2 linked regions of the Leisingera sp. NJS204 genome follow. The protein of the gene in region 2 binds, or shares a complex with, the protein of the main gene of each other region. Links are inferred from orthologs where the notes say so. Each region holds a gene or a part of one and is shown on either strand. Other genes may lie near its edges.

The links.
Region 1: the proteins of accD (region 2) and accC are in contact, whole or in part, in a solved structure (PDB 8UXZ), measured with the Escherichia coli proteins. The link is inferred for Leisingera sp. NJS204 from one-to-one orthologs.

The regions. Positions count from the first base shown.
Region 1 is NZ_CP035417.1:1,723,745-1,729,199, forward strand. Bases 2,465-5,455 are described here. They hold accC (acetyl-CoA carboxylase biotin carboxylase subunit), read right to left. Parts: upstream 4,640-5,455; coding sequence 3,290-4,639; downstream 2,465-3,289. Other genes in these bases: ETW24_RS08505 (DUF2155 domain-containing protein), read left to right, coding at 2,465-2,619; aat (leucyl/phenylalanyl-tRNA--protein transferase), read right to left, coding at 2,583-3,215; accB (acetyl-CoA carboxylase biotin carboxyl carrier protein), read right to left, coding at 4,649-5,140; ETW24_RS08525 (LuxR C-terminal-related transcriptional regulator), read right to left, coding at 5,297-5,455. Also shown: ATP-dependent Clp protease ATP-binding subunit ClpX, read left to right, coding at 1-751; ETW24_RS08490 (RidA family protein), read left to right, coding at 892-1,257; ETW24_RS08495 (NADH:ubiquinone oxidoreductase subunit NDUFA12), read left to right, coding at 1,391-1,777; outer membrane lipid asymmetry maintenance protein MlaD, read left to right, coding at 1,802-2,257; more of ETW24_RS08505, read left to right, coding at 2,257-2,464. UniProt on the Escherichia coli protein: This protein is a component of the acetyl coenzyme A carboxylase complex; first, biotin carboxylase catalyzes the carboxylation of the carrier protein and then the transcarboxylase transfers the carboxyl group to form malonyl-CoA.
Region 2 is NZ_CP035417.1:3,760,384-3,773,316, forward strand. Bases 1-2,823 are described here. They hold accD (acetyl-CoA carboxylase, carboxyltransferase subunit beta), read right to left. Parts: upstream 1,976-2,823; coding sequence 1,025-1,975; downstream 1-1,024. Other genes in these bases: ETW24_RS18275 (bifunctional folylpolyglutamate synthase/dihydrofolate synthase), read right to left, coding at 1-914; ETW24_RS18285 (CPBP family intramembrane glutamic endopeptidase), read right to left, coding at 2,039-2,823. In the rest of the region: more of ETW24_RS18285, read right to left, coding at 2,824-2,953; ETW24_RS18290 (hypothetical protein), read left to right, coding at 3,136-3,933; ETW24_RS18295 (DUF6478 family protein), read left to right, coding at 4,023-4,784; ETW24_RS18300 (hypothetical protein), read left to right, coding at 4,797-5,174; ETW24_RS18305 (isocitrate lyase/PEP mutase family protein), read right to left, coding at 5,182-5,925; ETW24_RS18310 (bifunctional transcriptional activator/DNA repair enzyme AdaA), read right to left, coding at 5,922-6,986; ETW24_RS18315 (S41 family peptidase), read right to left, coding at 7,475-8,809; ETW24_RS18320 (murein hydrolase activator EnvC family protein), read right to left, coding at 8,817-9,950; gpmI (2,3-bisphosphoglycerate-independent phosphoglycerate mutase), read right to left, coding at 9,947-11,464; ETW24_RS18330 (error-prone DNA polymerase), read right to left, coding at 11,612-12,933.

The sequences.
Region 1 (5,455 bases), 2.0 Mb from region 2 along the record:
CGAGCGCGCGCAGCGCGGCATCGTCTATATCGACGAGGTCGACAAGATCACCCGCAAGTCTGAAAACCCCTCGATCACCCGCGACGTATCGGGCGAGGGCGTGCAGCAGGCGCTGTTGAAACTGATGGAAGGCACCGTTGCCTCGGTGCCGCCGCAGGGCGGGCGCAAGCATCCGCAGCAGGAATTCCTGCAGGTGGACACCACCAATATCCTGTTCATCTGCGGCGGTGCTTTTGCCGGGCTGGACAAGATCATCTCGGCCCGCGGCAAGGGGTCTGCGATGGGCTTTGGCGCGGATGTGCGCGACAACGATGACCGCGGTGTCGGCGAAGTGTTCCAGGAACTGGAGCCGGAAGATCTGCTGAAATTCGGGCTGATCCCTGAATTTGTCGGCCGTCTGCCGGTCTTGGCAACGCTGGAAGACCTGGACGAGGACGCGCTGGTCATCATCCTGACCCAACCCAAGAACGCTCTGGTCAAACAGTATCAGCGCCTCTTCGAGCTTGAAGACACCGAACTGGACTTCACCGACGAGGCGCTGAGCGCGATTGCCAAGAAAGCAATCGAACGCAAGACCGGTGCCCGCGGGCTGCGGTCGATCATGGAGGATATCCTGCTGGATACCATGTTCGATCTGCCGGGCATGGACAGCGTGACCAAGGTGGTTGTCAACGAGGAGGCGGTGACCTCGGATGCGCAGCCGCTGATGATCCACGCGGACGCCGAGAAAGAGCCGGCCTCGGCCGGTTGAATGGCTAGTCAATAGATCAAACGGCGCGGTATTATCCGCGCCGTTTGCTGTTTGGGGGCCGGTTGGATGGGGGCGCTGCCCCCGCAGCGGCGGGCCGCTGCGCCCCCGGGATATTTCGGGCAAGAGGAAGGAGCAGGGCAGTGATCAAACGTATTTCTTCAGGCGGTGAGTTTGAGGCTAAGATCGGCTATTGCCGCGCTGTTGCGGCTGGCGGCTTCGTGCATGTGGCAGGCACCGTCGGGCAGGGCGATGATGTGGTGGCACAGTGCAAATCTGCGCTTGAAACCATTGGCGGAGCCTTGCAGAAGGCGGGCGCTGGCTTTGCCGATGTGGTGCGGGTGAACTATTACCTGCCGGATGCGGCGGAGTTCGAACCCTGCTGGCCGGTTCTGGCAGAGGTCTTTGGCGCCAACCCGCCTGCGGCAACAATGATCGAGTGCAACCTGATCGATCCCAAGTACCGCATCGAGATCGAAGTGACGGCGCTGGCCCCAGCGGCAGGCTGATCCTGTCAGGTGCGGGAAACGCGCCTAAGGCAAAACTGCCAATTCCCGCCGTGACCCGTCCAGAGGGGCGCAAGCCACTGGACCTTGGCGGGAAATTGGGCCATATCAGAAACGGATAAATCCGGAGGCACCGATGGGAATCCTGAACACACTTCTGAGCGCTGTGACATGGTGGAACGGCGCCACCCTGAACACCCGGATGTTCACCGCCCGCAAGGGCATCAAGGTGGGTGAGGATGATCAGGGCAATGTGTTCTACCGCAATGCCGATGACAGCAAGCGCTGGGTGATGTTCAACGGGGAAGTTGAAGCCTCGCGCGTCAGCCCCGACTGGCACGGCTGGCTGCACCGCACTTTTGACGAGCTGCCCAGCGAGAAGCCTTTGAAGCACAAGGCCTGGGAAAAGCCGCATCAGGAAAACCTGACCGGCACCATGATGGCCTATGCGCCGGCCGGGTCGATCCGCGCAGGCGGCGAACCCAAGGAACGCCGCGATTATGAGGCCTGGGTGCCCGAATAAAACATCTGCCAGAAGGCTGATTTCATGTCCCACAATCCTACCGAAGTTTTTGCCGGCGGCGTCGTGCTGGCTGCCGCTGTTGCTTTTGCCGTCTATGCCGGCCAGGCGGCCGGCCTGTCGCGCGGCGGCGCGACCTATGACTTGAACGCGTCTTTCCGCTCGCTGGAAGGGGTCAGCGTTGGCACCGACGTTCGGCTGGCCGGGGTCAAGATCGGCACCGTGACCGGCGTCGGCCTGAACCCGGAAACCTTCCGCGCAGATACTATGTTCTCTGTTAATGAAGGCATCGAAATCCCGGATGACAGCGCGGTGGTGATCTCTTCCGAAGGGCTGCTGGGCGGTAACTTTGTTGAGATCATGCCCGGCGGTTCGCCCTTTGCTTTTGAAGCAGGCGATGAGATCGAGGATACGCAGGGTGCGGTCAGCCTGATTTCGCTGCTGGTCAAATTTGTCGCCGGCGGCGGCGAGGGCGATTCTTGATGCGCTTTGCCGCGGCAGTAATGGCTTGTGCGCTGGCCATGCCGGCCTGGGGCCAGGAGCAGCCGGCGGCGCAGGGCAGTGCTGCGGTGCTAAGGGCGCTGGACAAGGTCAACGGCCATACCATGGATGCGGAAGTGGCGATCGGCGGCAGTTCGGAAATGTTCGGCTTGCTGGTGACCGTGTCGGACTGCCGCTATCCGGCGGAGAACCCGACCGGGGATGCCTTTGCCTATCTGACCGTGCGGGACCCCGACGATGGTGCGATGCATTTCCAGGGCTGGATGGTGGCGTCCAGCCCGGCACTCAACGCGCTGGACCACAACCGCTATGATGTCTGGGTCATGCGCTGCAGCAGCAGCTGAGGTGCGGGCACAGCTGGCCGGGCAAAATCCGCATCCGTTTTCAGGGCCTCACGCAATAGGGCCCGGTAACGCGCGCGGGTAACCTCAATTCCGCCAAGCGAGGCAAGATGCGCAGTCAGGAATTGCGTGTCGCACAGCCTGTAGCCCGCCTGCCGCAGCCTGTCAGTCAGATAGGCCAGCGCCACTTTGGAGGCATCCCGGCGGCGCGAGAACATGCTTTCGCCAAAAAAGGCGCCGCCCAGAGAGACGCCATAAGTGCCGCCGGCCAGGATGCCGTCCTGCCAGACTTCAAGCGAATGGGCGTTGCCCATCAGGTGCAGATCCAGGTAGCGGTCGCGGATTTCCCCGTTGATCCAGGTCTCGGCCCGGTCGGCGCAGCCGTCTACGACGCCGCCGAAATCCCGGTTCACGGTGATCTCAAATCCGCCGTTGCGGATCCGTTTGGCCAGCGAGCGGGAGATGCGGAAGCCATCCAGCGGTAGAATGCCACGCCGCTTGGGATCGACCCAGAAAATCTCGGGGTCGTCGCGGTGTTCGGCCATCGGAAAAACACCGGCAGAATAGGCGTGCAGCAATAGGTCCGCAGTTAAGCTCATGGTGCTGGCCAGTATAACGGGAAAAGGCAGGCAAATGTAAAACGGGGCGCAGCCAGTGGCGCGCCCCTCTGAAGTTATCCGGGCTGGTTTTCTTCCAGCCAGCGTTCCAGCCAGTGAATGCCGTAGTCGCCGGTGTGGATATCCTGTTCCTGCAGCAGCGCATGGAACAGCGGCACGGTGGTGTCGATGCCGTCGATGATCAGCTCGCCCAGAGCCCGGTTCAGGCGCGCCAGCGCCTCGGTCCGGTCGCGGCCGTGCACGATCAGCTTGCCAATGAGCGAGTCGTAATAGGGCGGGATCGAGTAGCCGTCATAGAGCGCCGAATCCATCCGCACCCCCAATCCGCCGGGGGCGTGGTACTGGGTGATCTTGCCCGGGCAGGGCGAAAAATTCGGCAGTTTCTCGGCGTTGATCCGGACCTCGATGGCGTGGCCGTTGATTTCCAGATCGCCCTGGGTAAAGGACATCGGCAGGCCTTCGGCCACCCGGATCTGTTCGCGTACCAGATCGACACCGAAGATGGCTTCGGTCACCGGGTGCTCCACCTGCAGGCGGGTGTTCATCTCGATGAAATAGAACTCGCCGTCTTCATAGAGGAATTCAACGGTACCGGCGCCGGAATAGCCCATCTTGCCAATGGCGTCGGCGCAGATTTTGCCGATGCGGGCGCGTTCTTCCGGGGTGATGCAGGGGCCGGGGGCCTCCTCGAACACCTTCTGGTGGCGGCGCTGCAGCGAGCAGTCGCGCTCGGCCAGGTGAACGCCGACGCCTTTGCCGTCGCCAAAGACCTGTACTTCGATGTGACGCGGTTTCTGGAGGTACTTCTCCATATAGACTTCGTCATTGCCAAAGGCAGCCTTGGCTTCCGAACGGGCAGTGGAGAAGGCGGTCGCCAGCTCTATTTCGTTCAGGGCCACTTTCATGCCGCGGCCGCCGCCGCCGGCGGTGGCCTTGATGATCACCGGATAGCCCATATCTGCGGCGGCTTTTTTTGCCGCGGCAATATCGGGCACGCCGCCCTCGGACCCCGGAACAACCGGAATACCAAGGTTCTGAGCGGTTTCCTTGGCGGTGATCTTGTCGCCCATGGTGCGGATATGCGCAGCCGAGGGGCCGATGAAGGTCAGCCCGTGGTCTTCGATGATCTGCACAAAGTTGGCGTTTTCCGACAGGAAGCCGTAGCCTGGATGAATCGCCTGGGCGCCGGTGATCTCGGCAGCCGAGATGATGGCCGGGATCGACAGATAGCTTTGGGTGCCGGACGGCGGCCCGATGCAGACCGATTCATCGGCCATGCGCACGTGCATTGCGTCGGCATCCGCAGTGGAATGCACCGCAACCGACTTGATGCCCATTTCCCGGCAGGCACGGATCACGCGCAGGGCGATCTCGCCGCGGTTGGCAATCAGGATCTTGTCAAACATGCCAGATCCTTACTCGATGATGGCCAGGGGGGTTCCGAATTCAACGGCGGCGCCGTCTTCAACCAGAATGCGCTTCACGGTGCCCGATTTCGGCGCCGGAATGTGGTTCATGGTTTTCATGGCCTCGACGATCAGCAGGGTGTCGCCTTCGCTGACCTGCTGGCCAACAGAGATAAAGGCGGGCGAGCCGGGTTCGGCCTGCAGATAGACGGTGCCGACCATCGGCGATGTCACGGCGCCGGGGTGGCTGGCCGGATCTTCGCTGGCGGCTGCGGGGGCTGCGGCGGCGGCAGGGGCAGCGGCTGCAACCGGAGCAGCGGCGGCAGGCATCGCAACCTGCACCGGCGCGGCCATGGCGGTCTGGCGGGAGACACGCACATTCAGGCTGTCGTCGTCGCCGTAGTCCCGCTTGACCTGCAGTTCGGTCAGATCGTTTTCGCGCAGCAATTCCGCCAGCGCCTTGATGAATGCCACGTCAGCTTCGTGAGATTTGTTTGTCATATTGTCCTCAGCCAATTCCGACAGGCCCGCCAGGGCAGGCGGGCCGGAAATTAGGGCGCTTATAGGGCAAGGATTACCGCAAGGAAAGCACCGTCGATCCGGGCTGTAACATGGAGGCAGATAATCGGATTTGCAATTGCCGGACTGTATTTTGTCTCATAGCGGCATGCCCGTCAGTTTGGCCACCAGTTCCGGCAGCTTGCGGGCGGCGAATTTTTGCAGCAGATGCGCCCGGTGGCTTTCCACTGTGCGGTAGGACAGATCAAGCTGCTGGCCGATTTCCTTGGCCGACAGCCCCTTGCAGGTGAGGATCGC
Region 2 (12,933 bases):
CACAACTCTGCCTCAGGTGCCGCCTCGGTCAGCGGGCCGGTCTTCAGCTTCTGCATCCGCGCGGGCCATTCGGCGTTCGCCATCGCGGCCTCGCAGGCCGCCTCATCAGCGCCCAGGTGGCGCAGCGCTGCCAGCGCAGCACCGGCGTTCTGGATCTGATGCGCGCCCAAGAGGGCCGGCAGCGGCAGGTCCAATAGGCCGAACTCATCCTGGAACACCAGCCGGCCGCGTTCCTCGTAGACATGCCAGTGCTGGCCATAGGCGATCAGCGGCGCGCCAAGGCGGGCGGCGGTGGCCTCGATCACCTCCATCGCCTCCTCCGGCTGCGGACCAACCACAACCGGCACGCCGCGTTTGATGATACCGGCCTTCTCGGTGGCGATTTTGGTCAGCGTGTCGCCCAGGAACTGCTCATGGTCGATCGAGATCGGGGTGATCACGCTAATTGCGGGTTTATCAATCACGTTTGTGGCGTCCAGGCGTCCGCCCAAACCGACCTCCAGCAGCGTGTAATCCGCAGGCGTGCGGGAAAACGCCAAGAGGCCGGCCACCGTGGTGATCTCGAAATAGGTGATATTCTCGCCGCCGTTCTTGGCATAGCACTCGTCCAGCACCTCACTCAGATGCGGCTCGGAGATCAGCTCGCCCGCCAGCCGGATCCGCTCATGAAAGCGCGCCAGATGCGGTGAGGTGTAGGCGTGAACGCTCTTGCCCATCCCCTCAAGCCCGGCGCGGATCATCGCCTGGGTCGACCCCTTGCCATTGGTGCCGGCCAGATGGATCACCGGCGGCAACTTGTCCTGCGGGTTGTCCAACGCGGACAGCAGCCGCCAGACCCGGTCCAGCGTCAGGTCGATGATCTTGGGGTGCAGCGCCATCATGCGGGCGAGGATCGCGTCGGAGGTCTGGGTCATCGGCCTGGTCCTGTCAGATCGGAAAGTCAAATGCAGCAAATAACAGCGCCCGCCCAGGTAAGGACGGGCGCGGTCCGGCCGGACAGCCGGGCAGGTTAATATAGACCGGTTTATTCGGCAGCTTCTTCGCTGACTGCGGCCTCGGTTGGCGCATTTGCGGCCATGGCGGGGTCTTCCTCTTCCGGCGAGGGCAGATCGCCCACCACCTGCGGCGGCAGGCCCATCAGCATCCGAATGATGGTGATCAGCTCACCGCGCATCTCGGTGCGCGAGGTCACGCGGTCCAGCATACCGTGATCCAGCAGGTATTCGGCGCGCTGGAACCCTTCGGGCAATTTTTCGCGGATGGTCTGTTCAATCACGCGGGGACCGGCAAAGCAAATGAGCGCATTGGGTTCAGAAATATGCACATCGCCCAGCATCGCATAAGACGCTGTCACCCCGCCGGTGGTCGGATGGGTCAGCACCACGATATAGGGCAGGCCCGCCTCTTTCAGCATCTGCACCGCCACGGTGGTGCGCGGCATCTGCATCAGCGACAGGATGCCTTCCTGCATCCGCGCACCGCCAGCGGCGGAAAACAGCACCAGCGGGCGGCCCAGCTTCACCGCTTCTTCAGCCGCGGCGATGATGGCGTTGCCCACATACATGCCCATCGAGCCGCCCATGTAGGAAAAATCCTGCGCCGCAGCGATAATGGGGGTGCGGCCGATTTCACCGGCGGCCACCAGCATGGCGTCTTTCTCGCCGGTCTTTTTCTGCGCCGCCTTGATCCGGTCGGGGTATTTCTTCTGATCCTTGAACTTCAACGGATCGGCCAGCGGTTCCGGCACCGCAACCTCGGTGAACACACCGCCGTCAAACAGCGCGGTGAACCGGTCGCGCGGCGTGATATGCATGTGATGGCCGCAGCTGGTGCAGACGTTCTGATTGTCGCTCAGCTCGCGGTGAAACAGCATGGTGCCGCATTCATCGCATTTCTGCCAAAGGTTCTCGGGCACTTCACGGCGCGAAAAGATCGAGTTGATCTTGGGCCGGACGTAGTTGGTGATCCAGTTCATATTGCTTGCCTCTCCGGGGGCGCGGTTTGCCCCCCAGATAAGGCGCCTTGGCCGCAATTGCAATCAGCGGCGTATGGCAAGCCGTGCGCAAAGCCAGCTAACCAGCATCAGCGCAAAGTCCACCGCCATCCAAGGCCGCAGCGCCTGCACGTCCGCCATCTCGAAGGGGATCATATACAGCGCCAGCCCGTTCAGGCTGGTCGGCGAAGCAAACAGCAATAATGCAGTAACATTGTTGAAAAAATGCACCGCCATCGCCGGACCCAAGGTACCGGCCCGCGCTGTCAGATCCGCCATCAGCACCCCGAACAATCCGGCCCAGACGGTGATCAGCAGCGCATTCTCCCCGGCCTCGGCAGGCAGATAGTGCCCCAATGCAAACAGCGCCGACGGCCCCAGAAGCCACACTGCCGGGCTGCGGAACCGTGCCGCAAGCGCCTGCTGGATATAACCGCGGAACAGGATCTCCTCCGCAGAGGTCTGCACCAGCACCGCGGCAACAGACAAAGGCAGAATGCCCAGCCAGGTCCAGACCGGCAGGTTCGGGGTCATCGCCGGCCCCATGCTGTAGGGCGGCAGCAGCATGATCAGCACGCTCAACCCCAGCAGATACAGGCTCACCTTGCCGAACTGCCAGACCAGCGGCACCAGATGCCCCGTGACGGTGGCAAAGCTGCGCTGGTGAAACAGCCGCGCCGCCATAGCCACCCCCAGCGACAGAAAGGCAAAGCTGCCCAGCAGCACCAGCATGGCGCCGGGATTGCTGCCGTCACCCAGCCCCTGCAGCCAGGCGCCGGGGAACAGGCCCGCCACCATCACCTGCAGCGCCGCGGTCATCGCAAAGCTGACCGCCGCCACCAGCACCAGCCCCAAAAGCAGCCGCCACAGCGCAGGCTGCAGCCGGGCAAAGCGCACCAAGGCCTCATGCGCCCTGTAACTGTGCCCGTCGCTGTACCCGTCTCTGTGCCTGTGCTGCATGTGTCCTCCGGCTGGAATGGCGGCAAATTGCGCCAACGTTATGCATTGCTGCAACGCCATGGCAAGGCAGACAGCCCGGCGCGCGGTTCACACTTGCCGCGCAGCAGCCCTGCCCGTAATAAATTTGTCAAAAAAACAGACCGGCAGGGACCGCAGTGACCAGAACAAACAACGGGAAACCCGTGTCTTTTTCGCTCCCCGGCGGAAAGGCGCCAGGACTGCGCAGAGCTGCAGCCGCCGCCGCGCTGGCCGGCCTGGCCTTGGCGGGATGCAGCCCCGCCCCCACAGGCATGTCCTTTGCCGCCCGCGTGTCCGGCCCGGCGCCGCGCCTTAGCGGCCAGGTGATGTCCTTTGCCGGCGGCGGCGTGCTGCTGGCTGCCCCGGAAACCTTTTGCTTTGACCGGCGCAGCAGCACGGCGGATGACAGCGGCGGTTTTGCCTTGATTGCCCATTGCAGCCGGCTGGACCGGAACCGCTGGTTCGGCTCCCGCAATGCGGCCGTTCTGACCGCCTCGATCGGTCCGGCACAACAAGACGCCGCAGCCCCGCAAGCGGCTGATATCGTGGCCATGTTCCCCGGTGCCACGCTGCTGGAAACCCGCGACGACCAGTTGCTGCCGCTGGTCCGGCTGGAATTCCCCGAAGCCGTCGCCGAAGGGGCCAGTCCGGTTCACTGGCGCGGTGCCTTTGTGCTCGACCGGCATCTGGTCGCCCTGGCGCTCTATGCACCGGAGGGCAGCCGCGCCCTGGGAGGCCAGGGGGCAGCGCTGCTGAACGAAGTGACCCACCGCTCACTGGAAGCCTCCACCCTGCCGGATCTTGAGGAAGCCGGCGCGGTGCTGCCCAAAGGCCCCCGGCGGTCCCTGCGCCCCCTGGCACGGCCCGCAGCGGCAGCCGCCGGCGCCCCGGAAACCGGCGCCACGCCCGCCCTTCGCAAAAAACGCGGGCTTAGCCAGCGGATTGCCGGTTTATTTCAATAGCCGCCAGCGGTTACACTGGCGCCAGCGCCCGCCGCATTACCGCGCGGGCCGGACTCCGCAACACGGCGCAACAGGCAAGAGAGAGCACGATGGGCAGGATCATGGACCGGCTGCTGCACCTGCGCAGCCTGCGCCGCTGGCGCGCAGCCGCAGAAGAGTCGGCCCGCGCGCCGCTGTCTGAACTGCGCCGCCAGCGCAATCAGGCCCGCCAGCTGCGCACCCATCTGGACCGGCTGATCCACACCGCCGACGGCCGTTTGGCGCTGCCGCAGATCGGCTCCTCCTTCTTTCCGCGCCCGCATGGCACCGATTGGTCCTGGCGCCCGGAACTGTGGCGCGGGCCGCTGCCCGAATGCGGGCTGTCCTCCGTCCCCGCCAAGGCCCGGCTCGGCGATGAGGCGCAGCTGTTTCACGATTGCGCCTTCTCCGAACTGACCCTGCGCCAGCTGCGCAACACCCGCGAAGAAGACCTTGCTCCCTTCGGCCTGCGCATGGATGTGTTCCAATTCGACGGCTCGTTCCTGTCGCTGGTGATCGACCTGCCGCCCGCCGCTGCCAATGGCATGACCCGGCAGCATCTGCTGCGGATCGACAGCATTATCGAATCCGAAAAACCGATCGAGATTTTTGCCCGGCTCAACATCCAGCACGGTCCCAATACCGAACAGATCGTGCGCGAGCTGCCGCAGGAGCAAAAGAACATCGTGGTGGAGTTCGACCTGGCCTATTCCAAGCTGAACGAGAAGCGGATCGAAAAGATCTGGCTTGATCTGATATTTGAAGCGCCGGATATGAACCAGGTGATCCTGCGCGACCTGACCTTCTCGCGCCACCGCCGCGCGGCGATCTGAGGAACCTGAGCCATGAGCGACCTGTCACTGACCAAAATCCGCTTCCGCAACGGCATCTGGGAGGGCCGGATCAGCAACGCCCCCGCCAGCGGCGCGCGGCCCGAGATTTCCGTGATGTTCCAGGATCAGCCGGTGGCCGATGCAAAACTGAAAGAAGGCCAGGCAGGCGGCGAATGGCTGATCTCAGTGCCGGTCCCCGCCGAGGCATTGGCCGACGGGGTGCAGACTTTCGTGATATTCGATGCCGCCGGCGGCACCCGTCTGGGTGATTTCACCCTGATCGCCGGGGAGGCTGTGGCGGACGATCTGCGCGCCGAGGTCGAACTGCTGCGCGCAGAACTCGACATGCTGAAACGCGCCTTCCGCCGCCACTGCCTGGAAACCACCTGAGCGGCGGTTACACCAATGTCTGGAAATGCTCTGCCAGCACCTGCATCAGCTTGGCGTGCGGGATCGGGCCATAGCTGCAGCGCGCAACGCCTGCCTGCCGCGCGGTTTCCAGCGTGATACCGCGCATCATCGTGTTGACCGGCAGCGCGCTTGCCTCGCAGACTTGTGCAATCAGATCCGGATCAGTCAGGCCGGGGATGAAATACCCATTGCCGCCGGCCTCGGCATAAGCCGCGCCGCGTTCCAGCGCCTCCGCCATCAGGCCCGCGTGTTTCGACGCATCTTTTTCCTTCAGAAACAAATCTGTGCGCGCATTGACAAAAATGTCCGCATTGGCCGCCCGTACTGCAGCAACCCGCCGGGCCTGCTCTTCAATGCTGTAGAGCTCCGCCGTCCCAACCACCTGGTCCTCAAAATTCAGCCCCACGGCGCCGGTTTCGGCCAGCCGTTTAACATTGGCGGTCAGCTGTTCAGGCGCACGGGAATAACCGCCCTCAAAATCAATTGTCACCGGCAAATCCGTGGCGGCGATGATGCGTTCAGCGTTGCCCAGAACAAACTCCAACGGGATCTGCTCGCCATCGGCAAAGCCCTGCGCAACGGCCACCGGATAGCTGCCGGTCGCCAAGGCCGCGGCCCCCGCCCCGGCAATCGCCTTAGCACTGCCTGCGTCCCAGATGTTATACAGCACCACCGGGTTGCCCGGCTGATGCAGCGCCGCAAAGGCGCGTGCGCGGTCGGAATATATCATGCAGAAATCCTCTGTTTGTAGCTTGTCTCAATCTCGATCAGCCGCTGCTTGCGCCACAAGCCGCCGCCATAACCGGTCAGCGATCCATCCGCCGACAGCACCCGGTGGCAGGGTACTACCAGCGCCAGCTGGTTGGAACCATTGGCCCGCGCCACCGCCCTTGTGGCCGAAGCGCGGCCCAGCTCGCGCGCGATCTGCGAATAGCTGCGGGTTTCGCCGGCCGGAATAGTCAGCAGGTAGCGCCAGACCTCGCGCTCGAACCCGGTGCCATGCAGAGCCAGCGGGGTTTGGAAATCCGCGCCGTCACCCGCAAAGAACCGCTGCAGCTCTTCGGCGATCTGCTTTGTCGGCGCGGGCCGCCCAAAGCCGATCCCTCCGGGCTGCGCCTTTTGCAGCCTGGCCACTTCCCGCGGCAGCGCCTTGCGGTCGGCAAATTCCAGCAGATGCAGCTGGTGCCGGCAGCTGATCGCAATCATCGCGCCCAGCGGCGTGTCGATCCAGTCGGCCAGCAACAGCGCGTCCTTGCGGAAGGCGCCCGGCGCAATCCCGACCAGCTTGGCAAAGGCCGCGCGAAAGGCGCTGGCGCTTTCAAACCCGGCATCAATCTGCGCCGCAATCACCGGCTCGCCGGCTTTCAGCGCGGTGAACCCCTCGCGCAGGCGGCGCTGGCGGGCCATTTCCAGAAAGGTCATGCCGAAATGCCGCTTGAACGCCCTCCGAACGGTGGACGCATCCAGCCCCATCCGCGCCAGATCGCTCTCGCCCCAGCGATAGGCGGGACGCGCCTCCAGCCGGGCCAGAAGATCCTGTACCATCGGATCATCCCCGGCAGCAGCCGCCAGCGGCTTGCAGCGTTTGCAGGCGCGGAACCCCGCCTCAATACATTGGCCGGGGCTGGCGTAAAAGCGGCAGTTCTCGTACTTCGGATTGCGCGCCGGGCAGGTCAGGCGGCAGAAGATGCCGGTGGAGGTCACGCCCACATAGGCGCGCCCCTCATAGGCGTCATCACGTGTGATCAGCGCTTGGTACAGCGTCGGGGAATCAGGCAGGTCAAACATCATGGGGCGAACATAGCCCAGCCCATGCAATCAATGCGCCGGAGATCGGGCGTTGATATTCACTTTGACGCGACAAATGCATTGCGCCGGGTTGGGTGTTGCCCTTTCAGCGTACGCCGGTTTCACCTGATCATCAGGTTTTCACAACATACACTCCCCTGGTCGATCACCCATTGCACAAGGCGCGGGCAAGCTGTGCGGCTGTCTGCGCAGCACCCAGAGACCGGCCGCGATAAAAAGGGGGTCGTTCAGGAATTCCTGTCCAAGCAGGCCCCGCGGGGTCTGTCCATTCTCTGCCCGGCGGCGCTCCGTGCTGCCCGCAAACGCCACCCCCCTGCCGCTTCTTTCTGGCCAAAAATACCTTGGGGGTGAGGGCCGCAAGGCCTGAGGGGGCAACGCCCCCTGCTTCCGCCCGGCCGGCACGTGAACAGCAGAGCAGAAAAAAGGCCGCCCAGCCGGACGGCCCCTTTGTGCTGCAATATGGCCAAGCCTTACTTCGGTCCCAGCGCAACCAGCCCCTTCAGGATGTCGATGGCATAGGCCAGCTGGTAATCCTCTTCGCGCAGCTCGGCGGCCTTTTCGGCCTTTTCGCGGTCGGCTTCGATCTGGCGGATCTCATCCTCGCTCAGGCTGTCATTGTTCAGACTGCCGCGCAAATCGGCCTCGGAGCGCGAGCGGCGTGCAGGCGAGTCGTTCTCCTCCTCAGCCGCAGCGGTTCGGCGGGGCTGCTGCACCACAATATCAGGGCTGACGCCCAGCGCCTGGATCGACCGGCCCGACGGTGTGTAATAGCGCGCAGTGGTCAGACGCATCGCGCCCTCGCCCTTCAGCGGCATCACCGTCTGCACCGATCCCTTGCCGAAAGACTTGGTGCCGATGACGATGGCGCGGCGGTGATCCTGCAGCGCACCGGCCACAATTTCCGAGGCCGAGGCCGAACCGCCATTGATCAGCACCACAATCGGCTTGCCATCGGCCAGATCGCCCGGCGTTGCGTTGAACCGCTCGCCGTCCTCGGGGTCGCGGCCGCGGGTCGAGACGATCTCACCGGATTCCAGGAAACTGTCCGCCACCTTGATCGCCTGGGTCAGCAGCCCGCCGGGATTGTTGCGCAGGTCCAGAACGATGCCGTTCACATTATCCTTGCCGCCCGCATCTTCGATCTGCTTTTTCAGCCCGGACACCAGGTTGGTGGTGGTTTGATCGTTAAAGGTGGTGATCCGCATCACCACGGTATCGCCCTCGATGCGGCTGCGCACCGCCGTCAGCTTGATGGTGTCGCGGATGATCGAGACATCAAACGGCTCGGCCTCGCCTTCGCGCACCACGGTGATCACAATCTCGGACCCCACTGGTCCGCGCATCAGGGTGACCGCATCGTCCAGCGACAGGCCCAGCACGCTTTCGCCGTCCACATGGGTGATGAAATCGCCTGATTCCATGCCGGCCTCGTCCGCCGGGGTGCCGTCGATCGGCGAGACAACTTTGACAAAGCCCTCTTCCTGCGTGACTTCAATCCCCAGGCCGCCGAATTCGCCGCGGGTCTGCACCCGCATGCTGGCCGCATCATCCGGCGACAGGTAGCTGGAATGCGGATCCAGCGACGTCAGCATGCCGCCGATCGCCGCCTCGATCAGTTCCTTCTCGTCGACTTCCTCGACGTATTGGGCGCGGATACGCTCGAAGATGTCGCCGAACAGGTCCAGCTGCTCATAGACATTTGCCTCGCGCGTGCCTTCCTGCGCCAGCAACGGGCCCGCAACATAGGTTGTAGCGACAATCCCTGCCAGCGTGCCGCCAATGGCGGCCATCGCAAATTTTCTCATCAAGCCTTCATCCACCTTTTCCAGTGCGGAACCATGTTTCCGGATCCACCGGGCTGTTGTCCATTCTCACTTCTATATAGAGCGTTTCTGTCCGGTCAGTTCCACCCCCTTCACCGCTAAGTGACAGAATTGCATCCGGCTTGGGATTTTCTCCGCTCATCAATCCCACCGGCGTGCCCTCGGGGATCACTTGCCCCGCCTCGCCGAACACCTCGGCCAGGCCGGAGAACACAAACAGCGTCTCCGGCTGCGGTTCCAGAATCACCACATTGCCCAGATCCAGCAGCGGCCCGCGATAGCGGATGGTGGCGGCGGCCGGCGCCGTGACCAGGGCGCGGGGACGCGCCGCGATCAGCAGACCGGGCCGGGCAATACCCGCCGCGTCCCGTTCGCCGTAGCCGCGCAGCACCAGCCCTTCGACCGGCAACGGCAGGGTGCCGCGCAGCTCTGTGATGTCAGCGCTGGTCCCGGCGATGTCACCGCCGGCAATCTCGGCCAGCCCGTCGGCAAATCCCGACAGGGTTTCAGTCGAGGAAATCAGGATCGCGGTGCGCACCGGATCAGCAGTGAAACGGCGCGGCAGCGTGGTGCGGTCGGCAATCGCGGTAGACAGCTGCACCCGCGCGGACTGCACGCCCGCCAGCCCCTCTTCCAGCGTCCTGGCCGCGTTCTGCTGCAGCAGCCGCAGGCTCTGCACCTCGTCCAGATCCATCTTCAGCGACTGCGCCCTGGCATGCAGGGCCGGGGTCACCTCGGCCAGCATCATAGCCGAGCGTGCCGCGCCCAAAGGCCCCGAAGGATGCACCATCAGCACCGGCGGCGGCGAGGTTTCAATGGTCTGGATAATCCCCAGCAGCCCCGAGACCTCCTCTTGCCGCGCCGCCAGCTGCGCACTCAGCTGCGCCTCGCGCCGCGCCACCCGGCGCAAGCCGTCGCGCATCGCCGCCAGACCGGCCTCAAACGCCTGCACGGTTGCGGTCAGCGCCTTCACCCGGTCGCGGGAGCTGCCGGCCTCCTGCAATTGCACCGAAGCCCCCTCCAGCTGCGCCGCCGCCGTGCGCGCGGCCCCGGCGGGGTCCGCTGCCGTCTGCAGCGGTGCGGTCAGCAGCGCCAGCAGCAAAAAGCCCGCCCGCAGCGTCATGACAGCAGGCTCTCCCCGGTCATCTCTGCCGGTTTCTCCAGTCCCATCAGCTCCAGAATAGTCGGCGCCAGATCCGCCAGCCGCCCATCCCGGAGTGTGGCGCCTTCCGGCCCGCCAACCAGCGCCACCGGCACCAGGTTCAGCGTATGCGCAGTATGGGCGCCGCCGGTTTCCGGGTCCACCATCACCTCGCAATTGCCGTGATCTGCGGTGGCAATCATCGCGCCGCCCGCCTTCTCCAGCGCTTCCACCACCTGCGCCAACCCGCGGTCCACTGCCTCGCAGGCCAGCATCGCCGCCTTCAGATCGCCGGTATGGCCGACCATGTCGGGGTTGGCATAGTTGGTCACAATCAGGTCATAGCCCGCAGCAATTGCCTCGACAAACTTCTCCGTCACCTCGGGGGCCGACATCTCCGGCTGCAAGTCATAGGTCGCCACATTGGGCGACTTCGGCATGAACCGGTCCTCGCCCTCTTCCGGGTCTTCCTTGCCGCCATTCAGAAAGAAGGTCACATGCGGGTATTTCTCGGTCTCCGCCAGCCGGAACTGGCGCTTGCCCTGCTTCGCCACCCAGGCGCCCAGCGTGTTCACAATCGCTGCCTTGGGATAACAGGTGGTCATGTAATCGCTATGGCTGTCGGAATACTCCACCATGCCCAGCAGGCCCGCCAGTTTGGGGCGCTCGCCCGCATCAAATTCAGCAAACCCCGGTTCGCCAATCGCGCGCAGAATCTCCCGCGCGCGGTCAGCCCGGAAGTTCAGGCAAAAGACCCCGTCGCCGTCCTTTACCCCCTGATAACCGTCCAGCACGGTGGCGGCGATGAACTCATCCGTTTCCGACTGATTATAGGCATGGTCCACCGCGCCGTGGGCATTCATCCCCGGCCGCCCCTTGGCATGGATCATCGCATCATAAGCCTCGCTGACGCGGCCCCAGCGGTTGTCGCGGTCCATCGCGAAGTAACGCCCGGTGACGGTGGCAATGCGCGCGCCTTCGGGCAGCTTCTCCTCCAGCCGGCGGAAGTGGCGAAAGGCCGATTTCGGCGCCACATCGCGCCCGTCGGTGATTGCATGCAGCCAGACCGGCACGCCCGCGTCCGTCACCGCCTTCACCGCCGCCAGGATGTGGTTGATATGCCCATGCACGCCGCCGTCCGAGACCAGCCCCATCAGATGCGCCGCGCCGCCGCTTTCTTTCAGCTGCGCGATAAACGCCTGCAAAGCGCCGTTTTCAAAGAACGACCCGTCTTCAATCGCCAGGTCGATCTGCCCCAGATCCATCGCCACCACCCGGCCCGCGCCGATGTTGGTGTGGCCCACTTCTGAATTGCCCATCTGCCCGGTCGGCAGCCCGACATCCGGCCCATGGGTGATCAGCCGGGCGGCCGGCCCCTTGGCCAGGATCGCATCAAAGGTTGGCGTTTGCGCCAGATAAGGCGCGTTTGCCTTGCCGGGCTCGCCGCTGCCCCAGCCGTCAAGAATGCACAGGACAACGGGTTTGGGTGCGGTCATGGGGTAGCTCCGGGGCAAGGCTGTGTTCGCAAGCCTTCTAACGCCTCGCCGCGCCGGGGTGAACCGGCATTCCTGCCACAGTTGGCGTTATCAGCGCGCTTGGCGGCAGCAAGCCTCCGCCAATCCGCTTCATCTTTCCAAAAATACTCAAATCCCCGGCCCGCCACCCGCGCCGCCGCCCGCGTTCTGCGGTGTCAGCAGATGCCGGATCAGCGCCACCGGATGGGCCCGCAAGCTCAGCCGCATGGCGACGTAATCCTCCACCACTTCCTCGCCCAGGCCCATCTGCGGCAGATCCGCTTCCGGCTCGTAAATCCCCTCGCCCTCCAGCTCGCGGGCAAACAGCGGCAGCGGCTTGCGGGCGGTGATCGCCTTGGCCGCCCACAAGGCCTCACGCCGGTTCAACCCGAGGGCAGCAAAGGCATCAGCTTCAGCAAGCCGCTCAATCACCGGCGGCGGAGTGCCTGCCTTGCGCCAGACGTCCTCCACCTCCGTATAGCCATTGCCGCGTGCCGCAGTCAGCCAGGCGGCATCCTCATCGCGCAGGCCTTTCACCTGCCGGAACCCCAGCCGCAGCGCCAGCCCGCCATGGCCGTCCGGCTCCATCACATTGTCCCAATAAGAATTATTGATGCAGACCGGGCGCACGTCTACGCCATGTTCGCGGGCGTCGCGCACGATCTGGGCAGGCGCATAAAACCCCATCGGCTGCGCATTCAGCAGCGCACAGGCAAAGATGCCGGGATGGTGGCATTTGATCCAGGCAGAGGCATAGACCAAGAGCGCAAAAGACGCCGCATGGCTTTCCGGAAACCCGTAAGAGCCAAAGCCCTCGATCTGGGAAAAGCAGCGCTCGGAGAAACCGCTATCATAGCCGTTCCTGGCCATGCCGCGCAAAAACAGGCTGCGGAATTCGCTGACGTTGCCGTGTTTTTTGAAGGTCGCGAGCGACCGCCGCAGCCGGTCGGCCTGCTCCGGCGTGAAGCCCGCGCCGACAATGGCGATCTGCATCGCCTGCTCCTGAAACAGCGGCACACCAAGGGTCTTGCCCAGTACTTCGCCCAGCGCGTCCGAGGGGAAATGCACCGGCTCCTCGCCATTGCGGCGGCGGATATAGGGGTGCACCATATCGCCTTGGATCGGGCCGGGGCGGACAATGGCGACCTCGATCACCAGATCATAGAAATGGCGCGGCTTCATCCGCGGCAGAAAGTTCATCTGCGCCCGGCTTTCGACCTGAAAGACGCCAATGCTGTCGGCCCGGCACAGCATGTTGTAGACCGCCGGATCCTCGGGCGGCAGGGTGGCCAGGCTGTAATCCAGCTGGTGGTGCTGCTGCAGCAGATCAAACGCCTTGCGGATACAGGTCAGCATGCCCAAGGACAGCACATCGACCTTGAGGATACCAAGCGTGTCGATGTCATCCTTGTCCCAGCAAATGACTGTGCGCCCCTCCATCGTGGCGTTCT